One region of the Pseudoalteromonas sp. BSi20495 genome, then DNA from elsewhere that is predicted to be linked to it. Evidence: predicted binding sites of a transcription regulator. Region 1 holds the regulator's gene; the other holds the start of a gene.

Region 1 (11,055 bases):
ATTCAAAGTGCTGCGAGCGAAGGTAAGGTACTTCGTTATGTAGGTACAATTAAAGAAGGTCACTGTAAAGTAGGTATTGAGGCTGTTGATGAAAAACATGCGCTTAATGTAATTCGCGATGGCGAAAACGCGCTGGCTATTTTAAGTCAATACTACCAGCCACGTCCGTTTGTAATTCGTGGTTATGGTGCAGGCTCTGAAGTAACAGCAGCGGGTGTATTTGCTGATATTTTAAAAACACTATCGCGCTAGGAGCTCGTTATGATTGAAGTATATGCTCCGGCGTCTATTGGTAATTTTGCAGTGGGTTTTGATGCACTTGGCGCAGCGCTTGCGCCAATTGATGGCAGTTTATTAGGCGATGTAGCCATTGTAAGTGCAGCACCAAGTGACGAATTTATTTGCACTGGCGACTACGCTCACAAGTTACCAAGTGATGCTAATGAAAATTTAGCGTACCAGTGTTTAGTGCATTTTAGAGCGCATGTTGCGCCTAATATGCCAAGCGTAAAGCTCGAGCTTAAAAAGAATTTACCAATTGGATCTGGGCTTGGCTCTAGTGCATGTTCGGTAGTGGCTACCTTTGCAGCTCTTGATAAGTTTGCACAAACTAACTTAAGTCAGGTTGAGCTTATTGAGCTTATGGCTGACTTTGAAGCTGTGGTAAGCGGCGGTCGTCATTACGACAACATCACGCCATGTTATTTAGGTGGTTTGCAATTAACAGGTGATTTAATCCCTGATAAATCGATTGCACTGCCTGTTGATGATAATTGGTACTACGTTGCTGCGTTCCCTGGTTTTTCACTCAACACTGCAAAAGCGCGCTCGGTTTTACCAAAAGAGTTGAGCATGCATGCAAGTGTTGAGTTTGCACAGCGTTTATCGGCATTTAGTAGCTTACTGTTAACTAATCGTTTTGACGATGCGCTGAGCATAATGAAAGATGAAATAGCAGAACCTTACCGCGCACCGCTTATTAAAGGCTTTAGTGAAGCCAAAGCAAGCTTACCAGCGCTGGGCGCTGAAATAGTGAGTATTTCGGGCGCAGGACCCACCTTGTTTAGTGTATGTAAAACACTTGAAGCTGCACAGCAATGCGCGCAGTGGTTAGAGGCAAATTACATTAACGAGCAAGGCTTTTGCCACATTTGTAAATTAGATAACGACGGCACGCGTCAATTAACAGTTTTATAGGATAGGTAGTCATGCAATTACATAATTTAAAAGATAGCTCACAAAAAGTGTCGTTCGTTGAAGCCGTAAAAACAGGTTTGGGTCGTAATCAAGGTGTGTTTTTTCCTGAAACCCTTGCCCCACTGTCCGATGTTGATGCATTGCTTGATATGGACTTTGTAACACGCAGTGGCAAAATATTATCTCACCTAATTGGTGATGAGCTACCAAGCGACACTGTGGCACAAATGGTTAAAAATGCATTTAACTTTCCAGTTAAGCTGGTGGAAGTTGAAGAGAATACATACTGCTTAGAGTTGTTTCATGGTCCTACGCTTGCGTTTAAAGACTTTGGTGGCCGCTTTATGGCAGAGTGTTTGGCGCAATTTAATGAAGATGAAAAAGTAACTATTTTAACCGCAACATCGGGCGATACTGGTGCAGCCGTTGCACATGCTTTTTATAATAAGCCAAATATTGATGTTGTAATTTTATATCCTAAAGGCAAAATTTCACTTGCTCAGCAAAAGCTATTTACTACGCTAGGTAACAATATTCATTGTTATGCAGTTGAGGGCAGCTTTGATGATTGCCAAGAGTTAGTTAAAAATGCCTTTTTAGATGAAGAAGTTAAATCAACACTTGGGCTTAATTCTGCTAATTCAATTAATATTAGCCGTTTAGTTGCTCAGGTTTGTTATTACTTTGAGGCCATTGCACAACTACCAAAAGAAAAACGCGCAACAGCGCATATATCAGTGCCAAGTGGCAACTTTGGTAATGTATGTGCTGCAATGATTGGTGCGGTTATTGGCTTACCTGTAGGTAAATTAAGTGCAACAACCAACCAAAATGATACTGTGCCGCGCTTTATGCTTGATAAAACGTGGACGCCAAGCGCAACACTTGAGTCGCTTTCAAATGCAATGGATGTAAGTAAGCCAAACAACTGGCCACGTGTGCAAACAATGTTAGATAATAACTGGTTTAGCTACGATAACTTTTATTCAACTAGCGTAAACGAGCAAGACACGCAATCGGTGATGAAAAAAATTCAACAAACGGGTTATGTTGCAGAGCCTCACACTGCTATTGCGTACCAAGGTCTTGTTGAAAATCGAGCGCCTGGTGCAGCGGGTATCTTTTTAGCGACCGCTCACCCTGCTAAGTTTAAAGAAAGCGTGGAGGATATTTTAAATATTGAATTGGATATGCCAAAACCACTTAGCGATGCATTAGCAAAACCATGTCTAGCAAGCGATATAAACGCCGATTACGACGCATTACGTACAGAAATACTTGCAAAGCTAGGATAATAAAAAATAACAATTAAAGCGGCTATGGCCGCTTTTTTTATAAATTATAATTCAAAAAAGAGAGGCTTTCATTAGCTAATTAAATGTGAAAAATGAAATGCATTTAAAATAGTTATGTACTTATTAAAAAATATCATCTTAAAAAGTCTGTGAAATAGTTTCAATCCCTGTTTAAATATCCTCAACTTAAGAGCGTAGGCAAAGAGTCGTTTAAAGCGTACAATAAAGCCTCTAAAAAACACCATACACGTTGCCCTAGGAGACCCCAATGTTAGAACGTAGCATGAATATTTCGGATTTTGATCCAGAGTTATTTGACGCAATCACTAAAGAAACTGCTCGCCAAGAAGAGCACATTGAACTAATTGCATCTGAAAACTACTGTAGCCCACGTGTACTAGAAGCACAGGGTTCACAGCTTACTAACAAATACGCAGAAGGTTACCCAGGCAAACGTTATTATGGCGGTTGTGAGCATGTAGATGTTGTTGAGCAATTAGCAATTGACCGTGCTAACGAATTATTTGGTTCTGACTACGCAAACGTACAGCCACATGCTGGTTCGCAAGCAAACGCTGCTGTTTTTCTAGCGCTATTAGAAGCAGGCGATACTGTATTAGGTATGAGCTTAGCTCATGGTGGTCACTTAACTCACGGTTCTCACGTAAGCTTCTCTGGTAAGCTTTACAATGCAATCCAATACGGACTAGATGAAGCAACGGGCGAAATTGATTACGCACAAGTTGAAGCACTAGCACTTGAGCACAAACCAAAAATGATTATTGGTGGTTTCTCAGCGTACTCAGGTATTGTTGATTGGGCTAAATTCCGTGAAATTGCTGACAAAGTAGGTGCTTATCTGTTTGTTGATATGGCTCACGTTGCAGGTTTAATTGCGGCAGGCGTTTACCCAAGCCCAGTTCCTCATGCACATGTTGTAACTACAACTACGCATAAAACACTTGCTGGTCCTCGTGGTGGTTTAATTATCTCTGCATGTGGCGACGAAGCAATCTATAAAAAGCTTAACAGCGCAGTTTTCCCTGGTGGCCAAGGTGGTCCTTTATGTCATGTTATTGCAGCAAAAGCCGTGGCATTTAAAGAAGCGCTTCAACCAGAATTTAAAGTATACCAAACACAAGTTGTTAAAAACGCAAAAGCAATGGTTGCTGTAATGCAAGAGCGCGGCTACAAAATCGTATCTGACAAAACTGAAAACCACTTATTCCTACTTGATTTAATCGATAAAGATATTACTGGTAAAGATGCAGACGCAGCCCTTGGTAACGCTAACATCACAGTTAATAAAAACTCAGTGCCAAACGATCCACGTTCTCCGTTTGTAACATCTGGTTTGCGTATTGGTTCTCCTGCAATCACTCGTCGTGGTTTCAAAGAAGAAGAATCAAAAGAGCTTGCTGGATGGATTTGTGACGTACTAGATAACATCACTGATGAATCTGTACAGGCGCAAGTTAAAGAAAAAGTAAAAGCAATTTGTGCAAAATTACCTGTATACGCTTAATTGCATAAGCAACAGTAATTAACAGCACAACAGTTAGGGAGCTGTTTATCTTTTGAGATTAAATTTGCGCTGTTTTTGAAGTGGCTCTAAAAGTAGTTTTTGCTTTGTGGCTGGGTTTTGACTCAGTTTATTCGATTATAAATCGCACAGTGCAATTAAATTGGCTCTAGATAAAACAAATTTAAATCCTGAAAGAGCAACAGACCTTAATTTTTGCTAAGATAAAAGACCGCTATTTAGCGGTCTTTTTTGTTTTAAAACGGAAGTACCGAGCTATGCATTGTCCATTTTGTACCGCAAAAGATACTAAAGTTATTGACTCACGCCTTGTTGGTGGAGGCCATCAAGTTCGCAGGCGCCGTGAGTGCAACGACTGCCACGAGCGCTTTACTACATTTGAAGGCGCTGAACTGGTTATGCCTCGTGTTATTAAACAAGATGGCAGCCGCGAACCATTTAACGAAGATAAATTATTAAATGGCTTAAATCGCGCACTCGAAAAACGCCCAGTGAGCACAGAGCAAGTAGACGAAGTAGTGAATATAATAAAATCGCAGTTGCGTGCTACAGGCGAGCGAGAAATTTCAAGCCATTTGGTTGGTGAATGCATTATGGAAGCCCTCAAAAAGCTCGATAAAGTAGCGTATGTAAGATTTGCCTCTGTTTATCGTTCGTTTGAAGACATACGCGAATTTGGCGAAGAAATTGCCCGTTTAGGGGAGTAACAATGCAAAGCCAAACTACTTTTACAGAACATGATGAAATGTATATGGCACGTGCCATAGAGCTTGCCAAAAAAGGCCGGTTTACTACCACGCCTAACCCTAATGTTGGCTGTGTATTAGTTAAAAATAATCAAATAATTGGTGAGGGTTTTCATCAATTAGCAGGTCAAGGCCATGCTGAAGTAAATGCGCTGGCAATAGCGGGTAATAATGCACAAGGTGCAACGGCTTATGTAACGCTTGAACCGTGTAGTCATTATGGGCGTACGCCACCGTGCGCTGAAGGCTTAAAAAAGGCGGGCGTAGTAAAAGTAATTGCCGCTATGGTTGATACAAACCCACAAGTTGCTGGCAAAGGCCTTAAAATATTGAGCGATGCCGGTATTGACGTTGCTTATGGGTTACTCGAATCACAAGCGCGAGCACTTAACGTTGGCTTTTTTAAGCGAATGGAACAAGGCTTACCTTATGTGACCTGTAAAATGGCAGCAAGCATAGATGGTAAAACAGCCCTTAAAAATGGGCAAAGTAAGTGGATCACAAGCCCTGCTGCTCGACAAGACGTACAATTATACCGAGCGAAAAGCTGCGCTATTTTAACCGGTGCCGATACCGTGTTAGTCGATGATGCTAAACTTAATGTGCGACTAAGTGAGCTGCCTTGCACACTGCCTACTGATTTGCCGCTTCGCCAGCCCGTGCGTGTTATAATTGACTCTCAAAACCGTTTAACACCTGACCTTGCTTTATTTGAAATCCAAAGTGATGTAATTATATTTACCATTAAGGTTGATAAATCATTGCAATGGCCGCATTTTGTAAAGCATATTGAAGTCAGTGAAAGTAACGGTAAAGTTGATTTACAAGCCGTTTTAGAAAAACTTGGGCAACTGCAGTTTAATAATGTTTGGCTTGAAGCTGGCGCAACACTTGCTGGTAAAATGACAGAGCTTAATTTAGTTGACGAGTTTGTTTTTTATTTGGCGCCTAAACTAATGGGCCATGATGCAAAAAGTTTAGTTAATTTTCCTGAATTGACGAGTATGCAAAACACCGTTGATTTAACATTTAATGAATGTGCGCGCATTGGTGACGACTTACGTATCACCGCGTTAAAAAACTCATTAAAATCACTTAATAAAAAGAGTAGCGCTATGTTTACTGGGATAATAGAAGCCACAGGCAAAATTGCTTTATTACAAAAAAAACAAGGCGACTTAGCCATTCGTATCCAAAGTGCTGACCTTGATATGAAAGACGTAAAGCTAGGCGACAGCATTGCAACCAATGGCGTTTGCTTAACCGTAGTTGATAAACATATTGACGGTTTTAGTGCTGATTTATCTAACGAGACGATTGGTTTAACCGGTTTTGCTCACTATGCTTTAGGGCAAACGGTGAATCTTGAAAAAGCCATGCAACCTGTTTCGCGTTTAGGCGGTCATTTAGTATCTGGCCATGTTGATGGCATAGCAACGATTACAAGCATTACAGCAAACGCTCGAGCAACAGAGTATTGGCTTACAACCGAAGAAAATTTAATGAAATACATTCCTTACAAAGGTTCGGTATGTATTGATGGTATAAGCCTGACAGTAAACGCTGTAGAAGGTAATAAATTCAAATTAACAATTGTCCCACATACGAGTGAGCAAACCACAATTGCTTATTTTAAAGTAGGCACTCAAGTTAATTTAGAAGTCGATCAAATTGCACGTTATTTAGAGCGCCTTATAAAAGGTGCAGAGCAACCAACGGGCTCTGATATTTCGATGAGCTTACTCGCTAAAGCGGGTTTTATTAAATAACGAAACTGATAACTTACACGAGCAAATTTATGAATTTACACAGCGCACAAGAAATCATCGACGATATTAAAGCCGGTAAAATGGTTATTTTAATGGATGATGAAGATAGAGAAAATGAAGGCGATTTAATAATAGCTGCTGAGCATATTAGCGCAGAAGCGATTAATTTCATGGCTACCCATGGCCGTGGTTTAATTTGTTTAACCATGACGCAAGAGCGTTGCGAGCAACTTGATTTACCGTTGATGGTTAAAAACAATGGTGCAGCATTTTCGACTAACTTTACAATGTCGATAGAAGCATCAAAAGGTGTTACAACCGGTATTTCAGCAGCAGATAGAGCGCGCACAGTGCAAGCTGCGATAGCTAAAGGTGCAATACCAAGTGATATTGTGCAGCCGGGGCATATTTTTCCTATTATGGCACAACCTGGTGGTGTACTCACTCGCGCAGGACACACCGAAGCTGGCTGTGATTTAGCGCGTTTGGCTGGGCTTGAAGCATCATCTGTTATTGTTGAAATACTTAATGCTGATGGCACCATGGCGCGTCGCCCTGATTTAGAAGTCTTTGCGAAAGAGCACGATATTAAAATTGGCACCATTGCTGATTTAATCGAATACCGCAACTTAAACGAAACAACAATTGAGCAAGTAGCAAAATGTAAGTTACCAACAGAGCATGGTGAGTTTGATTTGGTGACTTACAAAGACACAATTGACGGCCAATTACATTACGTATTGCTTAAAGGCGATATAAAAGAGCAAGAACCGACAAATGTACGTGTACATTTGCAAAGTACCTTTAACGATATCCTACTTTCGGACAGAAGTGCTGACCGTAGTTGGGGCCTTTCTGAAGCAATGGCTTATATCGCTAAAAATGAAGGTGCTTTAGTTATTTTAGGTAAGCAAGAAAGCACTGAAGAATTAGAAGCAACAGTAAAAGCATTCGCGGCAGCTGATGCTGGCGAAAGCGTTACGCCACGTAAATTCAAAGGTACATCTCGTACTGTTGGCGTAGGCTCGCAAATACTTGCCGATCTTGGAATTAAACAAATGCGATTAATGAGTCGTCCTAAAAAGTACCATGCACTTTCGGGCTTTCATTTAGAAGTTGTTGATTACATTGAGCCACAATAAGCATCACGCTTAAACTAGGCTATTATTTTATTTTTATGGTATGATGCGCAGCAATTTTTGCGCAATCGCAACCGCTTGAACTTATTTTTAGGGTTATCAAATGAAAATTATTGAAGGTAATAAGTACGCTCCAGGCAAAAAGTTTGCCATTGTCATTTCTCGTTTTAATGACTTTATTGGTAGCAGCCTCCTTGCAGGTGCTGTTGATGAGCTAAAACGCACAGGTGGCGTATCTGATGACGACATTACCGTTATTTATGTACCAGGCGCGGTAGAATTACCTTTAGCGGCTAAACGCGTTGCAGCAAAAAAAGAGTATGATGCAATCATCGCATTAGGCGTAGTGATCAGAGGTGGTACACCACACTTTGACCTAGTTGCTGGCGAATCAAACAAAGGTCTTGCGCAAGTATCACTTGAGTATGATATCCCGGTTGCATTTGGCGTATTAACCACAGAAAGCATTGAACAAGCAATTGAGCGTGCTGGCACCAAAATGGGCAATAAAGGCGGCGAAGCTGCTTTAGGCGCGCTTGAAATGGTTAATGTGTTAGATAAAATTTAAGTTTAAGGAATTTTTGTGAAACCAGCAGCAAGACGTAAAGCACGTATCTTAGCACTCCAAGCCGTTTATTCTTGGCAAATAAGTGGCAATTTAATTGCCGATATCGAACAACAAATGTTGATCGAAACAGACGTTACTAAAATTGATGTTGAATACTTTAAAGATTTAGCGACGGGTGTTGCTGTAAATTATAAGCAACTAGACGAAGCTGTATCACCACATTTAACACGTCCGTTTAATGACTTAGATATGGTTGAGCGTGCAATTTTACGTTTAAGCAGCTATGAGCTTAAGTTCCGTGAAGACGTACCTTATAAAGTTGCTATTAACGAAGGTATTGAGCTTGCCAAAATTTTTGGCGCTGAAGATAGCCATAAATTTGTAAACGGTGTACTTGATAAAGCTGTTAAGCATTTACGCAAGTAATAACAATTCACTCTGAATTTTAAATTTCAGATTGATTGGTTAAACAACCGTTAAAAGGAGAGCCGGCATAGGTCGGCTTTTTTGTGTATGAAGGAATTTGAATTAATTAATCGCTACTTTAAAGGTCGCGGTATCACTCGTCGTGATGTAAACCTAGGAATAGGGGATGATTGCGCATTGGTCTCTGTTCCACAAAATTGCCAACTTGCCGTTACAACAGACACTCTTGTTGCTGGCGTGCACTTTTTTGATGATATTTCCCCTCGCGCACTCGGTCATAGAGCACTCGCTGTGAATTTAAGTGATTTAGCTGCAATGGGCGCTGAACCAACATGGGTTTCGGTTGCACTCACATTGCCAAGTATAGATCCGCAGTGGATTGAAGAATTTACTGAAGGTATGCATGAAATTGCAGAATACTTTAATGTACAAATTATTGGTGGCGATACGACTCAAGGGCCATTAACTATTACTATTTGTGCAAAAGGAACGGTACCTGAGGGGAAAGCTCTGCGCAGAAGTGGTGCTAAAGTGGGGGATTGGATTTATGTTACAGGTCCTTTAGGGGATGCAGGTTTAGCTATTGAATCGCGCAAGCAAGGTTTTAAAATAGAGCCTGAACATTTAAAATATGTTAATAAACGTTTCGATTATCCAACACCTCGCGTAGCAGCTGGCCAAGTTTTACGCGGACTTGCATCATCGGCTATTGATGTATCTGACGGTCTTATTGCTGATTTAGGCCATATTCTAGATATGTCGCAAGTAAGTGCTGTTATTAATGTTGAAAGTATTCCTACATCAGATGCGATGAAATCGAGCCTTGATTTTGATCAGCAATTACCGTTTATTCTTAGCTACGGCGATGACTACGAATTGTTATTTACTGTTCCTGATAGTAATAAAGGGATGTTGGATTTAAAACTACGTCAATATGGTGTAGATGCCGTATGTATAGGACAAGTTAAAAGTGGTGATGGCCAAATTGAGCTTTTATACAATGGTGAAGAGTTTAATTTTGAGCAGCATGGCTTTGAGCATTTTGCAAAGGAGCAGGTTTGAATAATAACCGCAAGTTTAATTTAAAGCGTCCGCACCAATTTTTTGGTTTAGGGTTTGGCACAGGCCTTGCGCCTAAAGCGCCTGGTACATTTGGTACTTTTGCTGCACTGCCATTTATTTTTATGACAATGTACTATCCATTATGGTTACAAATTGTGTTTGCTGTAGTGATCAGTATATTTGGTATATGGGCATGTGGTAAAACGGCTGATGATTTAGGCGTGCATGACCATCCTGCAATTGTATGGGATGAAGTAGCTGGCTATTACATTACCATGATTGGCGCAGCGCTTAGCTGGCAGAGTTTATTAGTTGGCTTTTTGTTATTTCGCTTTTTTGATATAGCAAAACCAGGCCCAATACGTATGCTAGATAAACGAGTACATGGCGGTTTAGGTATTATGGCTGATGATATATTGGCTGGTATTTTTTCGCTTATTTGTTTGCAAGCGTTAATAAAAGTGGGTTTACTACCCTTTTAATTTTTATATTTGAATTGTTTAACTAGGTGGCAGCAATATGATGCGATTTTTACTGGTTTGTGTACTGATGTTGTGCGCGACGCCAAGCTGGGCCTCAATTACTGATTATGTCGTTAAGCAATGGAATATAAAAGACGGTTTGCCGTCACAATCACTCAAAAGTGTAGTGCAAGATCAGCAAGGTTATATGTGGCTGGGTACTCAGTTTGGGTTAAGCCGTTTTGATGGAACAACATTTACTAATTATAGTACCCAAAATAGTTCTTTTTTACCAAGTAATGGTATTAATAAACTTTTAATCGATTCGAACGGGTTATTGTGGATAGGTACTAAAAGCGGATTAGTTGTAATTAACCCGGCAACATTTGCAGCACAAGAATTTAATATTAAAGGCCCTGTAAGGGATATTTTAGAAGATTCTAAAGGTAGTATCTGGATTGCAGCAAATGGTTTGTATTATGTTGATAGAGGGCAAGTTGACTTGCAAACTCACGCTAGCGGTCAACTACCTATTGTCAATGCGACAGTAATCACCCAAATTGTCGGCTCAGTTAGTCAAATGGCACTTTCTCCGGAAGGTATTTGGCTGGTTAATGACCGTCATTTGTTACGCCTTACTAAAAACGCCTCCGATTTTTCTAAATTACGTTTAGAGCTCACTGCAAAAATATCGCTACCAGAGCGTTTAGCGCAAACTATTGTGCATGATTTATCATTTTTGAACGGCAATTTATACTTGGCTTCAGAACTAGGTGCATATTTTCTAGATTTAGATGATGAGCTAAGGCCATTTCCTTTACCCAATGCTAATAATTCAGCTGTTTATAA
Region 2 (11,055 bases), on a different contig from region 1:
GTAATAACCTGTATGGAAATGCTTGAGCACGTTCCCGACCCAGCATCTATCATTCATGCCGTAGCCGCATTAGCCAAACCAGGCGCAGACGTGTTTTTTTCAACCCTGAACAAAACACCTAAAGCATACTTATACGCTATTGTTGGTGCTGAAAAGCTTTTAAAAATGGTGCCTGAAGGTACACACGACCATAAAAAGTTTATAAAACCTGCACAGCTCATTGCATGGGCAGAGCAAGCGGGTTTAAAAGTTCGTGCAAGTACAGGCCTTTCTTATAACCCACTATCAAAGCAATATACGCTTAATAACGACGTTAGCGTAAATTACATACTTTATTTTGAGAAGTTAGCTTAATGGCTAACTCTCAAGCCCCCCATCCCCTTATTGAGTACGATGCATTTTTATTTGATTTAGACGGCACCCTACTCGACACTGCGGATGATTTAGGTGCCGCTTTAAATGCAGTGCTTATTAGCAATAAAATAGAGCCTGTTAGTAGTGATATATACCGTCCTGCGGCATCTAACGGCGCTGGCGCATTATTAGAGGCTGGTTTTAAAGCGTTATGGGACAAACAACCCCAAAGCGAGCTTATAAAGCAATTAGTTGACGAGTACGCTGCAAACATAGCAAATCACACACGCTGCTTCAGCGGAGTTGAATCGTTACTTATCGCCCTAGATCAGAAAAAGATCAAATGGGGGATCATGACTAACAAACCAGGGTTTTTAACCGATCCTTTAGTTGCAGCTATTCCTGCTTTAAAAAATGCCAGTGTAGTAATAAGTGGTGACACTTTAGCAGAGGCCAAGCCATCACCTTTACCACTGCTACATTGTGCAAAGCTTATGCAAGTACAGCCAAAGCGTTGTTTATACATTGGTGATGCACAGCGTGACATACAAGCAGGCAAAGCAGCAGGTATGCATACCGCGACTGCACTTTGGGGTTACATTCCCAGTGAAGATGAGGCATTAAGCTGGAAAGCCAATTTAAACTGGCTAAGTCCAATTGATGGTTTTAACCATATATAGTGCTATGTTAATTAATAAACACTATATATTGTGATTGTGTTAGTTTTTATGCAAAGCTTGCTGATAAAAAAAGCAGTCAAAATTTATTTTTAAAATGCGTAAATTTAGCAGATCATTAGTTGATTTTTGCATATTTCAACTTAAATGATTGTTCGAAGGTGAGTGTCTACTAACACAAATGCGTTATCCCAAAGTTATCCACAAACAGGGGCAATTATGTCCCTTGCAAAACAATGCAGACCACACTATCTTGTGATCTCTAAATTGAACAACACCAGATATTGTGGCCAAATGTTATTCAATTAAATTCACTAATTTGGTGAAACCTATAATAAATGAGCACTACACCTTGCTAATTTGAGGTGTAAACATTGGTCAAAATACATAATCCCCAAGGAATACAGGCAAAGCTATGAACCAACAGTTATCTGTAAGCAAACGTGACGGGCGTAAAGAGCCGCTTGATCTTGATAAGATCCATCGCGTTATTGAATGGGCCGCCGAAGGTTTAAATAACGTTTCGGTTTCGCAAGTTGAATTAAAATCACACATTCAATTTTACGATGGTATTCGTACCAAAGATATTCACGAAACCATTATTAAAGCAGCTGCAGATCAGATTTCAAAAGAATCGCCAGATTACCAGTATTTATCAGCGCGTTTAGCTGTATTCCACCTACGTAAAAAAGCCTATGGCCAATTTGAGCCACCACGTTTATTTGATCATGTAACTAAAATGGTTGAAGACAAACGCTATGATGCTCACTTATTAGTAGATTATACAGAGCAAGAATTAGATGAGCTTGATGCGTACCTTGATCATTCTCGCGATCTTAACTTCAGCTACGCTGCTGTAAAACAGCTTGAAGGTAAGTACCTCGTTCAAAACCGTGTAACAGGTGAAATTTACGAAAGCGCACAGTTTTTATATATTTTAGTAGCGGCAAGTTTATTTGCTGACTACCCACGTGAAACGCGTACTAATTACATTAAACGTTTTTATGATGCGGTATCGTTATTTAAGATTTCATTGCCTACACCAATAATGGCTGGTGTTCGTACCCCTACTCGTCAATTTAGCTCATGTGTATTAATTGAATGTGGCGACAGCCTCGATTCAATCAATGCAACATCATCAGCTATTGTTAAGTACGTTTCACAACGTGCGGGTATTGGTATTAACGCAGGTCGAATTCGTGCGCTAGGTAGCCATATTCGTAATGGCGAAGCGTATCACACTGGTTGTATTCCTTTTTATAAGCACTTTCAAACAGCGGTTAAAAGTTGTTCGCAAGGTGGTGTACGTGGCGGCGCTGCGACATTGTTCTACCCGCTTTGGCACCTAGAAGTAGAAAACCTACTGGTACTTAAAAATAATCGTGGTGTAGAGGACAACCGTGTTCGTCACCTAGATTACGGCGTACAATTTAATAAATTAATGTATTCTCGTTTAATTAAAGACGATTACATTACGTTATTTAGCCCATCAGATGTGCCTGGCCTTTATGATGCATTTTTTGAAGACCAAGCAGAATTTGATGCGCTTTACGTCAAATACGAACAAGACGAGTCTATCCGTAAAAAGCGTATCAAAGCCATTGAGCTTTTCTCTATGTTTGCCCAAGAACGTGCAAGTACTGGTCGTATTTACTTACAAAATGTGGATCACTGTAATACACACAGCCCGTTCATTGCTAAAGTTGCGCCTATTCGCCAATCTAACTTATGTTTAGAAATTGCATTGCCAACTAAGCCACTTAATAACGTAAATGACGAAGAAGGCGAAATTGCCCTTTGTACACTTTCTGCATTTAACTTAGGTGCAATAGAATCACTTGATGAGCTTGAAGAATTAGCTGAGCTTGCTGTACGTGCACTTGATAACTTACTTGATTTCCAAGACTACCCTGTACCGGCTGCTAAAAATGCAACTATGGGACGCCGTACGTTAGGAATAGGTGTAATTAACTACGCATACTACCTAGCTAAAAACGGTAAACGTTATTCAGATGGCAGCGCGAACGCCCTGACTCACAAAACATTTGAAGCGATTCAATACTACTTGATGAAAGCATCTAACGAGCTTGCTAAAGAGCGTGGTGCATGTCCTAAGTTTAACGAAACAACGTACTCTCAAGGCATTATGCCAACTGATACGTACAAACGTGATTTAGATAAGATTTGTGATGAACCACTTCATCTTGATTGGGATACATTACGTGCAAACATTAAAGAGCACGGCATGCGTAACTCAACATTAAGTGCGTTAATGCCATCAGAAACATCGTCGCAAATCTCTAACGCTACAAACGGTATTGAGCCTCCACGTGGTCATATTAGTGTTAAAGCAAGCAAAGATGGTATTTTAAAACAAGTAGTTCCTGAGTATGAACGCTTAAAAAATAACTATGAGTTATTATGGGATATCCCATCAAACGATGGTTACTTACAGCTTGTAGGCATAATGCAAAAATTTGTTGACCAAACAATCTCAGCAAACACAAATTATGATCCAAACAAGTTCGAAGGCGGTAAAGTACCTATGCAAGTCTTATTAAAAGACTTACTTAGTGCATACAAACTGGGCGTTAAAACGTTGTACTATCACAACACCCGTGATGGCGCATCAGATTCACAAGAAGACACTCCAGAAGTGGAAGATGATGATTGTGAAGGCGGCGCGTGTAAAATATAGTTACTAATTTTTATTTTAAGCGGGCATTTAGCCCGCTTTTTCTGATAGTTTTTTTGAGTGATAAACATGTCTTATACTACTTTTAGCCGAAACCATAATAACCAAATGCAAGAGCCAATGTTTTTTGGCCAAACAGTTAACGTATCTCGTTACGACCAACAAAAGTACCCTATCTTTGAAAAGCTAATCGAAAAACAATTGTCTTTCTTTTGGCGTCCTGAGGAAGTGGACGTAAGTAAAGACCGTTTAGACTTTCAGGCATTACCAGATCACGAAAAGCACATATTTTTAAGTAACTTAAAATACCAAACATTACTTGATAGTGTGCAAGGGCGTTCACCAAACGTAGCCCTACTGCCTATCGTATCGCTACCAGAACTTGAAACATGGATAGAAACATGGGCGTTTAGTGAAACAATTCACAGCCGCTCATACACACATATTATCCGTAACGTAACACAAGCACCTGAGCTTATTTTTGATGACATTGTTAGCAACGATAAAATTAGCGAACGTGCTGATGCGGTAACAAAATATTACGATGACCTAATTAACTCTGTATCACTTTACAATTTATACGGTGAAGGAAAACACGAAATTAACGGTAAAACCGTTATCGTGAATTTATTTGAGCTTAAAAAGAAACTTTACCTTGCAATGATGTCGGTAAATATTTTAGAGGCGATTCGTTTTTACGTAAGCTTTGCATGTTCGTTTGCGTTTGCTGAGCGTGAACTGATGGAAGGTAACGCTAAAATCATCAAGCTTATTGCGCGCGATGAAGCACTGCATCTTTCGGGTACTCAGCATATTTTAAATATTATGCAAGACGGTAAAGACGACCCAGAAATGGCGATTGTTGCCGCTCAGTGCCGAGACGAAGCAATTAAAATGTTTGTTGAAGCCGCAGAGCAAGAAAAAGAATGGGCAGAATACCTGTTTAAAGATGGCTCAATGATTGGTTTAAATAAACATATTTTATGTCAGTACGTTGAATACATCACCAACGCCCGTATGACTGCGATTGGCTTACCTGCACAGTTTGAAAACAACAGTAACCCTATTCCATGGATCAACTCATGGCTCGTGTCTGATAATGTACAAGTAGCACCACAAGAAGCAGAAATAAGCTCATACCTTGTTGGTCAAATAGACTCTCAAGTTGATGCATCAGAATTTGGTGATTTTGATTTATAATGAGTGACAAGTCTACTGCAAGCATAACGCTTGCAGAAAACAGCCAGTGTATAGAATTTAATACTGGCTGCCCTTCTCTTTTACACTGCTTAGAATCCATGAAAATAGACGTCGCATTCCAATGCCGTGAAGGCTACTGTGGAGCTTGCAGAGCTACTTTAGTGTCTGGCAGTGTTGAGTATAACGAAGAGCCACTTGCGTTTGTGCGAGAAGGCGAAATATTGTTGTGCTGCTGTAAACCCAATGGCGATATAAGTATTAATTTAAAGTAATCTGCTGACAAATAAAAAGCCAATAATGAAAACATTATTGGCTTTTTGCTTAAGCTGCATTACGGCTAAATTTTGGAATATTATTTTTCTTTCAAATAAACGGTTTTCTTCTCTAGATATTGCTCTAGACCAAATTTACCATCTTCGCCGCCAAAGCCGCTCTGTTTCCAGCCATTATGAAAACCTTGGTGCTGCTCACCCATACCACGGTTAATATAAACTTCACCCACTTCTAATTCGTTAATGGCTTTATTAATATCGAAAAAGTTTTGCGTAAATATATAAGCGCTTAAGCCATAAATACTGTCGTTACAGTATTCAATCGCTTGCTCCATATCTTTAACTTTAACAATAGGGAGTACTGGGCCAAAAGTTTCTTCGTGCACTGCAATGTTATCTTGCTTAACGTCTACAAGTAACGTGGGTTCGTACCAACAACCGCCTTCAAAACCCTCAACAGAAGCAACTTTACCACCAGTGGCGACAGAAGCGCCTTGTTGAATACTTTGTTGAACTATGTGATCAATGTTGTCTATTTCGCGTTGATTACATTTAGGACCCATTTGCGTATCTGGGTTCATAGGATCTCCAACACGAAGTGCTTTTACAGCTGGTATAAATTTAGCCATAAACGCATCGTACACAGACTCTTGAACATATAAACGCTCAACACAGGTGCATACTTGCCCGCAGTTAGCAAAACGACCCCAAAGCGCACCTTCAACAGCCTCATCAAGGTCGGCATCGGCCATAACAACCATTGGCGCTTTACCGCCAAGTTCAAGCATTACAGGCGTCATGTATTCTGCGCTAGTTTTGTAGATTTGCTTACCTGCAGCAGTAGAGCCTGTCATGGTGATCATTTTAGTAATTGGGCTTTCACACAATGCTTGGCCAACAACAGAACCTGATCCATTAATAACGTTTAGCACGCCAGCAGGAATACCCGCTTCGTTTGCTAAACGACCTAGCTCGGTGGTTGCTAAAGGTGTTTCTTGAGTAGGTTTTAATACAATAGAGTTACCTGTGATTAACGCAGGTCCAATTTTACGACCAGCCAATGCCAACGGAAAATTCCACGCAGTAATACCAACAACTACGCCTCGTGGCACTTTATGAATGTATATTTTTTCATCATCGTTATCTGAAGGTAAAATATCGCCTTCAATAGTAAGTGCATGGTCGCATGCATAGTCAATAAAAGTCGCTGTTACGTCGACTTCCATTTGTGCAACTGATAGTAATTTACCTTGCTCTGCAACAAGCATTGGCGCAAGAATATCTTTATTTTCACGAATTTTATTAGCAAACACACGCAATATATTTTGACGTGTGCGAGCTGTCAATTTAGCCCACTTTTTCTGCCCTACATTCGCTGATTCAAGTGCATACTGCGCATCTTCTATACAGCCTTTTGGTATTTCACCAATTTTTTTACCTGTAGATGGGCTTAATATTTCAATCGTGCCACTTGCTTTAGAAGCAACATATTCGCCATTTATAAAATTCACATTATTATGAAAGTTCATTGAACTATCTCCCCATCCATCCGCCATCAACCAATAAAATAGCGCCGTTTACGTAACTAGCAGCCTCAGAAGCCAAGAACACAGCAGGCCCTTTAAAGTCTTCAGGATTTCCCCATCGACCTTGTGGAATACGCGCTAAGATGGCTGCATTACGCTCTTTGTCATTGCGTAATGCCTCAGTGTTATCGGTATCAATGTAACCTGGCGCAATCGCATTTACATTAATGCCTTTGCCAGCCCATTCATTAGAAAGCGCCATAACCAATTGCCCAATAGCACCTTTACTAGCTGCGTAACCTGGTACTGTAATACCACCTTGAAAAGTGAGCAAAGAAGCCGTGAAAATAACTTTACCCTCGCCATGCTCTATCATTTGTTTGCCTATTTCGCGGCTTAAAATAAATTGAGCATTTAAGTTAACTTCAATCACTTTATCCCATAAATCATCGCCATGCTCAGCCGCAGGAGCACGAAGGATTGTACCTGCATTATTGACTAAAATATCAATTTTTGGAAAATCACTTTTTACATCATTAATAAACGAATAAAGCGCATCACGATCACCAAAATCACATTGGTAGGCTTTAAAATTTCGGCCAAGGGCTTTAACTTCTTTTTCTACTTCAGAGCCTTCAAGCTCTAAGCTTGCAGATACACCAATAATATCAGCGCCAGCCTGTGCTAAACCTAGAGCAATACCTTTACCAATACCGCGCTTACAACCTGTAACAAGGGCTACTTTGCCCTCTAAACTAAATTTTTCTAACATATTATTCATTTTCATACCTTTATAATTTTTATTATTGTGGGTTACATTCAACAAGCGCTTTCATGCCTTCTGGATTTCCATCCATACTCGCAAATGCACTACCAATATCAGTTAACGAACTAACCGAACTAATAAAAGGTTTAAGATCTATTTGGCCCGATGAAATTAATTCGATAGCCCAATCAAAGTCGGCCGCTTCGTATACACGTGCACCTAATAACTCCAACTCTTTCCAAAAGAATTGAAATAAATCGATTTCAGGTTTAACACTGTGAATAGCCACCATGACTATACGACCCCGGCGCCCTGCTATTTCAGTCATAGCCTCTATTGCGGGTTTTACGCCTGATACTTCAAATACAACATCAGCACCTTTTGTTTGCGTCCAGCTATCTACATAGGCAGCTAAATCTTCTTCAATGGGATTAACCGATTTAACACCTAGCTCATCGGCAAAAGCACGGCGGCTTTCGTTAGGCTCAGACACGAGTACTTCTGCGCCAACACTTTTAGCAACCGCAGCAACTAATTGCCCAATTGGCCCGCCACCAAGCACAACAACTTTCTCACCCGCTTGTAAGCGCGAGCGTCGTACATCATGGCACGCAACCGATAACGGCTCTATTAATGCGCCTTGTTTTAAATCAACGCCTGCTGGTAATTTATGCAAAGTACGCGCTTTAACTGTCCAGCTTGACTGAAAAGCACCTGGCGTATCTATTCCCATAAACTTTAAGTTCTGACAAATATGCGTATGCCCTGCATTACATGTAGGACAATCGCCACACCAATCTAGTGGACGTACTACCACGTTTTCGCCGACAGCAAAGCCTTCAACGCCTTCACCTATTTCTGCAACAACACCTGATATTTCATGGCCAATTGTTTGCGGAATAGACACTCGTTGATCCATCACACCATGGTATATGAGCATATCAGTACCACAAATCCCAACGTATCCAACACTCAATCTAATCTCACCCGCTTTAGGTTTAATAGATGTGCCTTCAACAATGTTAAATGACTTGTTACCTATATATTGTGCAGCTTGCATATTTTTATACCTTCAAGAATGTTTAATTAAATAGTGACCAAGTAATGCATCATTAAAACAATGCCGATACGAGGAATATCAAAGTGAACTATCACATCTTTGATATGGTTTATTGTTAACAATTTACACCTAGGTATGTAATTTGTAAAGCCACTCTTAATATTTAATATAACTTCAGAGCAGTAAAGCGAGTCAGTTAAAAACATTAAGGCTTGGGTAATAAAATTTACTTGTATGTTTTACTTTCAATCTATATTGTCAACAATTAACACAATGTAAGGAGGCACAATAGTGATTAAAAACAAAAAATCAATTTTTAGCTTAGTGATAATTAGCGCTATGAACTTAGCGGGATGCAGTCAAACCACACAAACGCCCAGTAGCCAAACAAGTAACAACGTTGTATTTTCTGATGTGTCTGAACAAGCTGGCTTAATAACACAAAAAAACTGGAAATATGGCGGCCCTACCATTGCCGATATAAACAGTGATGGTCATTATGACCTGCTGCTAACAAATCACGACACCACTCCTATTCGTTTATTTATGGCAAATGGAGATGGCACATACACACTACAAAACGATATTTTTCCACGAGCAGATCTACACGGTATGTCGGCCGGTGATTACGACAACGATGGTGATCTCGATGTACTTATTGCACTAGGTGGTGGAAATGGCACTACACCTCAACCCCAGCGACTACTTAAAAACAATAATGGTAAATTTGAAGATAAAACCGTTGAAGCTGGCTTATCTAAAATGGGGGCTCGCGGGCGTTCTGTGCGCTGGGTTGATATAGATAGCGATGGTGATCTTGATTTTATCCAAGTAAACGCCGAAAAATTAATTCACGAAAACTCCCCTCGTAATATCATTTTTGAAAATATCGGCAATGGAAAATTTACTTATCACCCATCAGCTACTTTTGAAAATATAAAAGCCGAGCGTGTATTATTAACCGATTACAATAACGATGACATACTCGATATTTTTGCTTTTGATGGATACAACAATTTAGCTATTTATCAAGGTAATAACGACTTTACCTTCGCCAATACGACTCAAGATCTATTAGGTGCAAATAGTGAAGCCTACAAAGGCACGCTCGCAGTTGCGCAAGCTGATATAGATAACGACGGCGATATGGACTACTACCTTGCTCGCGGAAAGCTAAGCTACACTATCGCTAATAACAGTCTATCGTTTAATAAAGGCAGCAAACGACTAGACCTGCGTGATGAAGGTAATAAAAGTCACGATGGCATAACACTCATTACCGACAACACAAACTCAGGAAGCCTTATACTAAGTGACTTTTATCACTTCCCGCGTGCCAAGCTATTAAGCCATATGGATGTATACATAGGCGAGAAAAAAGAATTAATAAATACACCCAATAAAAACACAACCATTAGCCAGAAAAGAGCGCGCGGGTTTCCAACTAAGCTTGATAAAACTGGCTGGTACATTGGGTATTTAGGGAATAATAGATGGCGAGTAGAATGGGTACTTACCGATAACCTTGCATGGGATGTACGCGCATCATTCAAAAATGTAAAAGGCTATCAAAGCGATTGGCAACCACAAAATCTCGCCCTTCCTGATGTATTACTACGTAACGATAATGGTAAGCTAGTTGATATTTCATCTAAATTACCAGCATTAACAAACAGTAATAACTGGGGAGTTGTACCTGGCGATTTTAATAACGACACAAAAATAGACTTTATGGTCTATCGCTTTGGTAAACTAAAAGAACGAGTTGCCGATGTTTTACTCATTAACCAAGGTGATTACAACTTTAAAGCAACAATCACTCATAACGCCGATACCGAACGTGGCTTAGACTCACACGGCGATATGGGAGCCGCATTTGACTTCAACCTAGACGGAAAACTCGACCTACTAAGCGGAGATGAAGATAACGGCCAATGGCATTTATATAAAAATACCACAGAGTTAAGTCACGCCCACTTCACCCTTATTCGAGTTGGGTACTCAAAAAGTGGGGTTGATCCATATGGTGCAAAAGTACAAATTAAAACAGCAACTGCGAGCCAATATCAAGTTATTGGTTCACAAAGTGCTACCCACTCGCAAAGCTTACTTAATATTGTACATTTTGGATTAGCACAGGCAGATTCAATCTCATCAGTTATTGTTACATGGCGAGATGGCAGCTCTGAGCATTTAAATAAACAACCTACAGATCAATTGATAAGTGTTGGTAACTTAAATAACTGATCTATAGCCGCAACTCTCATGCCCCCTTAATTAAGCGAATAACGACAGGGGGCTTATTATATTTACTTGATAATGTAATTTGGGATTTGTTTTGCCTGTTCAATATTCTGCTTATTTAACTGCTCAAAAAACTTATCTATTTGTGCTTTGTATTCCCATGATTGCTGCAATACATTATTTGTATTGTGCTTATTCCACTCATTCCACAGCTTGGCTAATTTCGCTTGTTCAGCGGGTAATGTATCAACCAAGTTATGT

Evidence for each region. Region 1 encodes NrdR, which represses ribonucleotide reductase genes. Its sites were predicted from a motif close to AAACACNANATNTNGTGTTT; they were not measured.
Region 2: nrdA (class 1a ribonucleoside-diphosphate reductase subunit alpha) is a predicted target of NrdR. The motif match lies at 1,304-1,323, and genes of this name have one in related genera.

Annotation. Positions count from the first base shown of each region.
Region 1 is NZ_BADY01000129.1:13,393-24,447, reverse strand. It holds gene thrA (bifunctional aspartate kinase/homoserine dehydrogenase I) at 1-252, shown strand, start outside; gene thrB (homoserine kinase) at 262-1,197, shown strand; gene thrC (threonine synthase) at 1,209-2,492, shown strand; gene glyA (serine hydroxymethyltransferase) at 2,761-4,017, shown strand; gene nrdR (transcriptional regulator NrdR) at 4,293-4,742, shown strand; partial or broken gene ribD (bifunctional diaminohydroxyphosphoribosylaminopyrimidine deaminase/5-amino-6-(5-phosphoribosylamino)uracil reductase RibD) at 4,745-5,866, shown strand; gene P20495_RS21690 (riboflavin synthase) at 5,897-6,550, shown strand; gene ribBA (bifunctional 3,4-dihydroxy-2-butanone-4-phosphate synthase/GTP cyclohydrolase II) at 6,580-7,692, shown strand; gene ribE (6,7-dimethyl-8-ribityllumazine synthase) at 7,793-8,257, shown strand; gene nusB (transcription antitermination factor NusB) at 8,273-8,683, shown strand; gene thiL (thiamine-phosphate kinase) at 8,771-9,745, shown strand; gene P20495_RS05135 (phosphatidylglycerophosphatase A) at 9,742-10,227, shown strand; gene P20495_RS05140 (ligand-binding sensor domain-containing diguanylate cyclase) at 10,265-11,055, shown strand, end outside.
Region 2 is NZ_BADY01000176.1:1,483-12,537, reverse strand. It holds gene ubiG (bifunctional 2-polyprenyl-6-hydroxyphenol methylase/3-demethylubiquinol 3-O-methyltransferase UbiG) at 1-354, shown strand, start outside; gene P20495_RS01155 (HAD family hydrolase) at 354-1,034, shown strand; gene nrdA (class 1a ribonucleoside-diphosphate reductase subunit alpha) at 1,447-3,729, shown strand; gene nrdB (class Ia ribonucleoside-diphosphate reductase subunit beta) at 3,796-4,926, shown strand; gene yfaE (class I ribonucleotide reductase maintenance protein YfaE) at 4,926-5,198, shown strand; gene aldA (aldehyde dehydrogenase) at 5,279-6,727, opposite strand; gene P20495_RS01175 (2,5-didehydro-3-deoxy-L-galactonate 5-reductase) at 6,732-7,496, opposite strand; gene P20495_RS01180 (zinc-binding dehydrogenase) at 7,528-8,550, opposite strand; gene P20495_RS01185 (CRTAC1 family protein) at 8,842-10,797, shown strand; gene P20495_RS22825 (hypothetical protein) at 10,860-11,055, opposite strand, start outside.